DNA from 3 places in the Vibrio chagasii genome. Region 3 is predicted to be linked to each of the others. Evidence: predicted binding sites of a transcription regulator. Region 3 holds the regulator's gene; each other region holds the start of a gene.
The links. Region 3 encodes PurR, which represses purine synthesis genes. Its sites were predicted from a motif close to TNANGNAAACGTTTNCNTNA; they were not measured.
Positions count from the first base shown of each region.

Region 1: a site for PurR is predicted at 869-888, ahead of OCV52_RS17055 (formate--tetrahydrofolate ligase). Genes of this name have one in related genera too.
Region 2: a site for PurR is predicted at 924-943, ahead of purL (phosphoribosylformylglycinamidine synthase). Genes of this name have one in related genera too.

Region 1 is NZ_AP025466.1:257,922-260,200, forward strand. It holds gene OCV52_RS17050 (inosine/guanosine kinase) at 1-647, shown strand, start outside; gene OCV52_RS17055 (formate--tetrahydrofolate ligase) at 919-2,279, shown strand, end outside.
Region 2 is NZ_AP025465.1:751,667-753,945, forward strand. It holds gene mltF (membrane-bound lytic murein transglycosylase MltF) at 1-788, opposite strand, end outside; gene purL (phosphoribosylformylglycinamidine synthase) at 1,118-2,279, shown strand, end outside.
Region 3 is NZ_AP025465.1:2,221,029-2,223,307, reverse strand. It holds gene OCV52_RS10145 (TfoX/Sxy family DNA transformation protein) at 1-92, opposite strand, end outside; cyclic di-GMP riboswitch class I at 220-305, opposite strand; gene purR (HTH-type transcriptional repressor PurR) at 476-1,480, opposite strand; gene torD (molecular chaperone TorD) at 1,797-2,279, opposite strand, start outside.

The DNA.
Region 1 (2,279 bases), on a different replicon from region 3:
ACGTGCCAGTTGTTCTTACGCTTGGTACAAAATACGTGATCGAAGGTAATGCGGAATGGTGGCAAGAATACCTGAAGGAGAACGTGACCATCGTTGCGATGAATGAAGACGAAGGTGAAGCGTTAACAGGCGAAAAAGATCCACTTCTTGCAGCGAACAAAGCTCTAGAGTGGGTTGACCTAGTACTGTGTACTGCTGGTCCAATCGGCCTTTACATGGCAGGTTACACAGACGAGCTAGCCAAACGCGAAACTACGCTTCCACTATTGCCAGGTCATATCCCTGAGTTCAACAAGTACGAATTCAGCCGTGCAATGCGCAAACAAGACTGTGAAAACCCGGTAAAAGTGTACTCTCACATTGGCCCATACCTTGGTGGTCCATTAGAGATTAAGAACACTAACGGTGCTGGTGATGGCGCACTTTCAGCTCTGTTACACGACATGGCAGCAAACAGCTACCACTTCGTTAACGTACCAAACTCAGAGAAACACGAGCACGCGTGTCTAACGTACTCTTCACTGTCTCAAATTTGTAAGTACGCAAACCGCGTAAGTTACGAAGTATTAACACAGCACTCTCCTCGCCTTTCTCGCGCATTACCAGAACGCGAAGATAGCTTAGAAGAAACATACTGGGATCGTTAATCCACGTTACTTATTACGTGAGTTACCTTTCCTATCTTAAAGGGCTGCGATATGCAGCCCTTTTTGTATTCAGCGTAAATGTGTGGACTTAATGCAAAATCAAATCGAATATTTTGCTCATTGAAGATTTGATCTCGCGCAATGACTCTTCAAATCTGTTATCTTCCAGCACATAATTCCTGTGGTTTGCCTTTACTTAGCAAATTTATACAGTATCATCGCCACGCAAACGTTTACGTACCACCTTTCGGTTCTGATATAAGGATCAAATATGCAGTCTGATATCGATATTTGTCGCTCTACTCCCCTTAAAAACATCAGTGAGGTTGCCAAGCACGCTGGCCTACAAAACAATGAACACCAGCCATTAGGGCAATATAAATCGAAGGTGTATCTCAAATCACTTGAACGCTTATCAGAGAAACCTGACGGAAAACTGGTTGTTGTGACTGCGATTACGCCCACACCACTCGGTGAAGGTAAGACAGTAACGACCATCGGGTTAGCGCAAGGGCTTGCCAAGATTAACCAATCAGCAATGGCGTGTATTCGCCAGCCTTCAATGGGCCCAGTATTCGGTGTTAAAGGTGGTGCTGCTGGCGGTGGTTACTCTCAAGTTGCGCCTATGGACGAATTAAACCTTCACCTGACTGGCGACATTCACGCCGTAACAGCCGCTCATAACCTTGCCTCTGCAGCAATCGATGCACGTTTCTATCACGAACAACGTGAAGGCTTAGAAGCTTTTGAGGCGCGCTCTGGCTTGAAAGCCTTGGATATCGATTCCAGCAGAATTGTTTGGAGACGTGTACTCGATCATAATGATCGCGCATTACGTATGATCACGGTGGGTAAAAACGAATCTGATAAAACGATCAACGGTTATGAACGCGAAGACGGATTTGATATCTCAGCGGCCTCAGAGCTTATGGCTATTTTAGCACTGGCCGATGACCTTCAAGACTTACGTCAACGTATTGGTCGGGTTGTTCTTGCCTACAATAATCAAGGTCTAACTTTAACCGCAGACGACTTTGGTGTCGCTGGTGCAATGACAGTGACGATGAAAGACTCCATTGAGCCGACATTGATGCAAACGCTTGAAGGCGTTCCAACCCTAATCCACGCCGGTCCATTCGCAAACATCGCCCATGGCAACTCATCAATTATTGCCGATAAGATTGCGCTAAAACTGAGTGACTTTGTGGTGACTGAAGGCGGTTTTGGTTCTGATATGGGCTTCGAAAAAGCATGCAATATCAAAGCGAAAGCTTCCAATAAGAAGCCCGACTGTGCGGTAGTTGTTGCGACATTGCGTGGGTTAAAGGCGAACTCGGGTTTATATGACTTGAGACCTGGTAATCCACTAACAGATTCAATCTTCAGTGATGACCAAGATGCACTAATTGCTGGTTTCGAAAACCTAAAATGGCACATCAACAACGTTAAGCAATACGGCGTGCCTACTGTTGTTGCCATTAACCGATTCCCACAGGATTCAGAGCAAGAACTCGCTACGTTGAAACAAATGATCACAGAATTTGATAGCAAGGTAACAGTAGAAGTCAGTGAAGCGTTTGGCAAAGGCGGTGACGGTGTCACTCCACTCGCTCATGCCGTGGTCAAAGCATG
Region 2 (2,279 bases), 1.5 Mb from region 3:
TCATCTTCAGACTTCTCTAAGTACCAAGAGATAGGTTGGTCTTCAGTAAGCTCAAACGCCAATGCTACGTCTGGGTACAAACGTTGTGCTAGTGATAGTTCGATAGAATCGGCAACCGTAAATAGGCGCTCGCCCGTCGATACTTCTTTTAGCAGGTCATTGATGTCGGCATTACCTATTGCATCGTAGATGAAGTCATCGTGCGTGTTCTGTAATTGCTTAAGTGTTGGTTCGAAGTGTGAGTCTTTGACCACAACCAAAGAGGGAGTCAGAGTCTCGTTAGGTGACGCGTCTTCTGATTCAGCTTGCGCTTTGATGAATTCAGCCTGGCGTTCGTTTTCAAACTTGATCAGTTGATCTAGGTTTCTTGGACGCCATTGGCCTTTTTTGTACACCACTTGTTGGCTTACGTAGTAATAAGCAGGCGCTGCACGATAAGCTCGCGTCAGTTTGTTGTTTTGCGTTAACCCTGTAGCGATTAGGTCGATCTCGCCTTTCTTTAGGGCGGGGAATAGGCCGGATAGACGGTAAGCCGGTTTAACCTCAAGCTTCACCCCCAGCTCTTGTGCAAACTCACGAGCTAATTCGTAATCGAGACCAGCTGGGCCATCAGGACCAATGTAATAAGAGAGTTGGTTATTTAGAGTTCCGACACGAAGCACACCGCGCTCTCGTATCTGCTCAAGAACACTTTTAGGTTCAGATTCAATCTGGCATGCAGTTAGCCCAAACAGAGCGATAACTAGCAGAAAGAACTTAGACGAAAAGATGAGAGAAAATTTAGGCATCAAAATGAAATCTCGAAAAGTGGAAGCCCCTTTATACCAAACCCCGCAAGGCTGGCAAAGCAGGTTTGATTAAACAGAGGTAAAAGTGGTGATAAATACAGCAAAACTGGCATTTGCGCAGAAACATGAAAAAAATCACGCAAACGGTTGCTTTTGGTGTTACGTCACAAAAAAAAATGCTTTATAATGCGCTCGCATTGAAGAGGTGGGATCGGCATAGGTTTTTAAACCTTCGGGAATAGCTTCGAAGAAAACAGTTAGGTTTTTCCTTTAACCCACTGAATTTATTCCAATATCACCTTAATCAACTGCATAAGAGACCTAAGCACATGAGAATTTTGCGTGGCTCCCCAGCTCTATCTGAGTTTCGTGTTAACAAGCTTTTAGAGCTTTGTCGTGAATTAAGCTTACCTGTAACAGGTATTTACGCTGAGTTTGCCCACTTTGCTGATTTAACAGCAGACCTAGACGCGTCTGAAGTTGAGAAGCTAGAAAAGCTACTGACTTACGGTCCAACGATTGAAGAGCATGAACCTGAAGGTTTATTGCTGCTTGCTACACCTCGTCCAGGTACTATTTCTCCTTGGTCTTCAAAATCTACAGATATCGCACATAACTGTGGCCTAGCGAAAGTATCTCGCCTAGAGCGCGGTACGGCTTTCTACATTGAAACGTCTTCTGAACTTTCTGAGCTTCAACTTGTTGAGCTGAAAGCGATTCTTCACGATCGTATGATGGAAGTGGTTTTCACTGACTTCGAATCAGCAGCAGCATTGTTCACCGTTGCAGAACCAGCACCTTATGCGGAAGTTGATCTTCTTACCGGCGGTCGTAAAGCGCTTGAAGAAGCAAACGTTACCCTAGGTCTTGCACTTGCAGAAGATGAGATTGATTACCTACTTGAAAGCTTTGTCACTAAGCTTGAACGTAACCCGACTGATATCGAGCTAATGATGTTTGCACAAGCGAACTCAGAGCACTGTCGTCACAAGATCTTCAACGCTGATTGGACTATCGACGGCGTTAAGCAAGAAAAATCATTGTTCAAGATGATTAAGAATACGTTTGAAGTGACCCCTGATAACGTTCTGTCTGCTTATAAAGATAACGCAGCTGTTATGACGGGCTCTGAAGTAGGTCGCTTCTTCCCAGATCCAGAAACTCGTCAGTACAACTACCACCAAGAGAAAACACACATCTTGATGAAAGTTGAAACGCACAACCACCCAACGGCTATCTCTCCATGGCCGGGCGCATCGACAGGTTCAGGCGGTGAAATCCGTGATGAAGGCGCGACAGGTATAGGTGGTAAGCCAAAAGCAGGTCTAGTGGCGTTCTCTGTATCTAACCTTAAGATCCCGAACTTTGTTCAACCTTGGGAAACAGATTTTGGTAAGCCAAGCCGTATCGTTACTGCATTGGATATCATGCTTGAAGGTCCTCTTGGTGGCGCGGCATTCAACAACGAATTTGGTCGTCCAAACCTACTAG
Region 3 (2,279 bases):
AAAAGACCGAATCCACCAAACATTGAGCGTGACTTTATTTTTCCTAGGGGCTCAAATAACTTCATTGAGTCCTTTAGTATCGGTTTATCCATGTTATTTATCTCGGTGTATTTGAACTACGCCACCAAATAAGCAGGTCCGAGAGATTAGCAAAATGTTGCAATTACATTGTCAATAAGCCGTAAATTACTAAATTATTAGTAGTTACTGCATTTTGCCATCGGTAACCCCGCTACCATACCAACGAGTGGTTTAGGCCGGAAGCTTTGCGTCTCACCTTTTCAAGTGATTTGCCCTGTGCGTGACTGATTGAATAGAATAAAGTTTTTGTTGAATGAGGCTCACACTTGTTATTTCAAAGTGTGATGTTGCTTCAATTAATGATCTTTATCATATGAAACTAGGTTTATTTTAGTTGCTGATAAAAAAAACGCACCCAAAGGTGCGCTTGATGAAAATAAACTCAATTTATCAGTTAATTTAACGTTTTAACTGTACTACGTTCAACAATTTCTGGGTGCATTTCGAAGACGCGTTTTTCATGGTCTTTGTCTTTAATACGCTCAAGCAGAATTTCGAAGGCGTTCTTACCGACACGGCGCTTCGGTTGGTGAACGGTAGTCAATGGTGGAGAGAAGTACTCAGCCAGTTCGATGTTATCGTAGCCAATGATAGAGATATCTTCAGGGATACAGATGCCTTTCTGCTGTAGGCGGCTCATCAAGCCTAGTGCCATGGTATCGTTGAAACAGAATACAGCTGTCGGGCGATCTTCCATCTCAACAATTTTGTCAGCGGCTAGAACGGCAGTATCACACTCAAAGTTACCTTCGATGATCATGTCGTCATTTGCAGTAATGTTAGCTTCTTCCAAAGCGCGCTTGTAACCAGCGATACGCTCCACACACGCCGCTTTGTCTAAGTGGCCACTTAAACAAGCAATCTTTGAGTGACCGCGGTCGATTAGGTATTTAGTCGCTAGGTAGCCACCTTCTTCAGAGTTATCGATGATCTTATCTGCTTGAGAACTCTCCGGGCCCCAGTCCATGACTACTTTAGGGATGTCAGCGTGACGGTCTAACATCTCTCTCAGTTCTTCAGTTAGGTCTGAACACATAACCAAGATGCCATCTACACGTTTCTCTGCAAGCATTCGAATGTAGTCACGTTGCTTCTCATAGATACCACCCGTGTTACACAGGATCAAAGTGTAACCTTGACGGTAGCAGTAGCTCTCAACACCATCGATAACTTCTGAGAAGAATAGGTTGGTTGATTGAGTCACTAGCATGCCGATGGTTCGTGTTGAATTACACTTCAAACTACGAGCAACAGCACTTGGTGCATAGTTTAATTCGTCTACCGCTTTATTTACTTTTTCTTGAGTCGCTTCTGCAACAAAGCGTGTTTTGTTGATTACGTGAGAAACGGTTGTGGTTGATACGCCTGCTAAGCGAGCGACATCTTTTATAGTGGCCATGGTTTTATCCTATTAGAAGCTACTTTCCCCAAAGTACGGAGTGAAGTAGCCGTTAAGCTACCTAACTAAGAGCTTAAATTTGTAGGGCTCTTTGGGTACTAAAGTGTTAAAAAACAAAAAACCGCTAGTGAGCGGCTTGTTTTAACACCGAAATGCTCTGAACTTAATAAGCATAGCATTTCGTGAATGTTTCATATTTTATCGTTTGCGGTCACAATTCTAGACTGACTAGAAAATACTCGCAATACAATTCACCCAGAAATCCGGGTGAATTGTCACATTCTACGGAATTTATTTACCTAGTCATCAGTTAAGCTTATTCACCAGCTAAATATTGAGCATCTAATTGACAGAAAGCCATTAGCAGAGAAGATACAGCAGCGTAGAAACCGAATTCATCAACATCGTGACACTTAACGTTGAATTTCGGGATCCAAGTTAATAGCTGTTGCTCGATAAATTGTTGCTGAACTTCGAACGATTTTTCTAGTACTTCTTCTGATTCTGTTTCATTAGAACGAATGATTAGGTTACCTAAGAAGTCGAGTTCGATAGCGATGTGGTCTGCTGGTTCTTTTAGATCTTGGTTAACCACTAGGTTGTGCTTAGCCATGATCTCTTCCATCTCTTTCGCTGGTATATCGTTTAATAGGCCAGTTTCACCGATGTACATTGAAGCATAAGGAAGGGCGCCATGCTTATCTGTCTTTAGGAAAAGGTCGCAAAAGTCAGCAGACAGTTCTAGTTGTGCATCTTCGCGAGTTTGTAGGCGGTTCAGGGCATCAACTAACTTATCAAT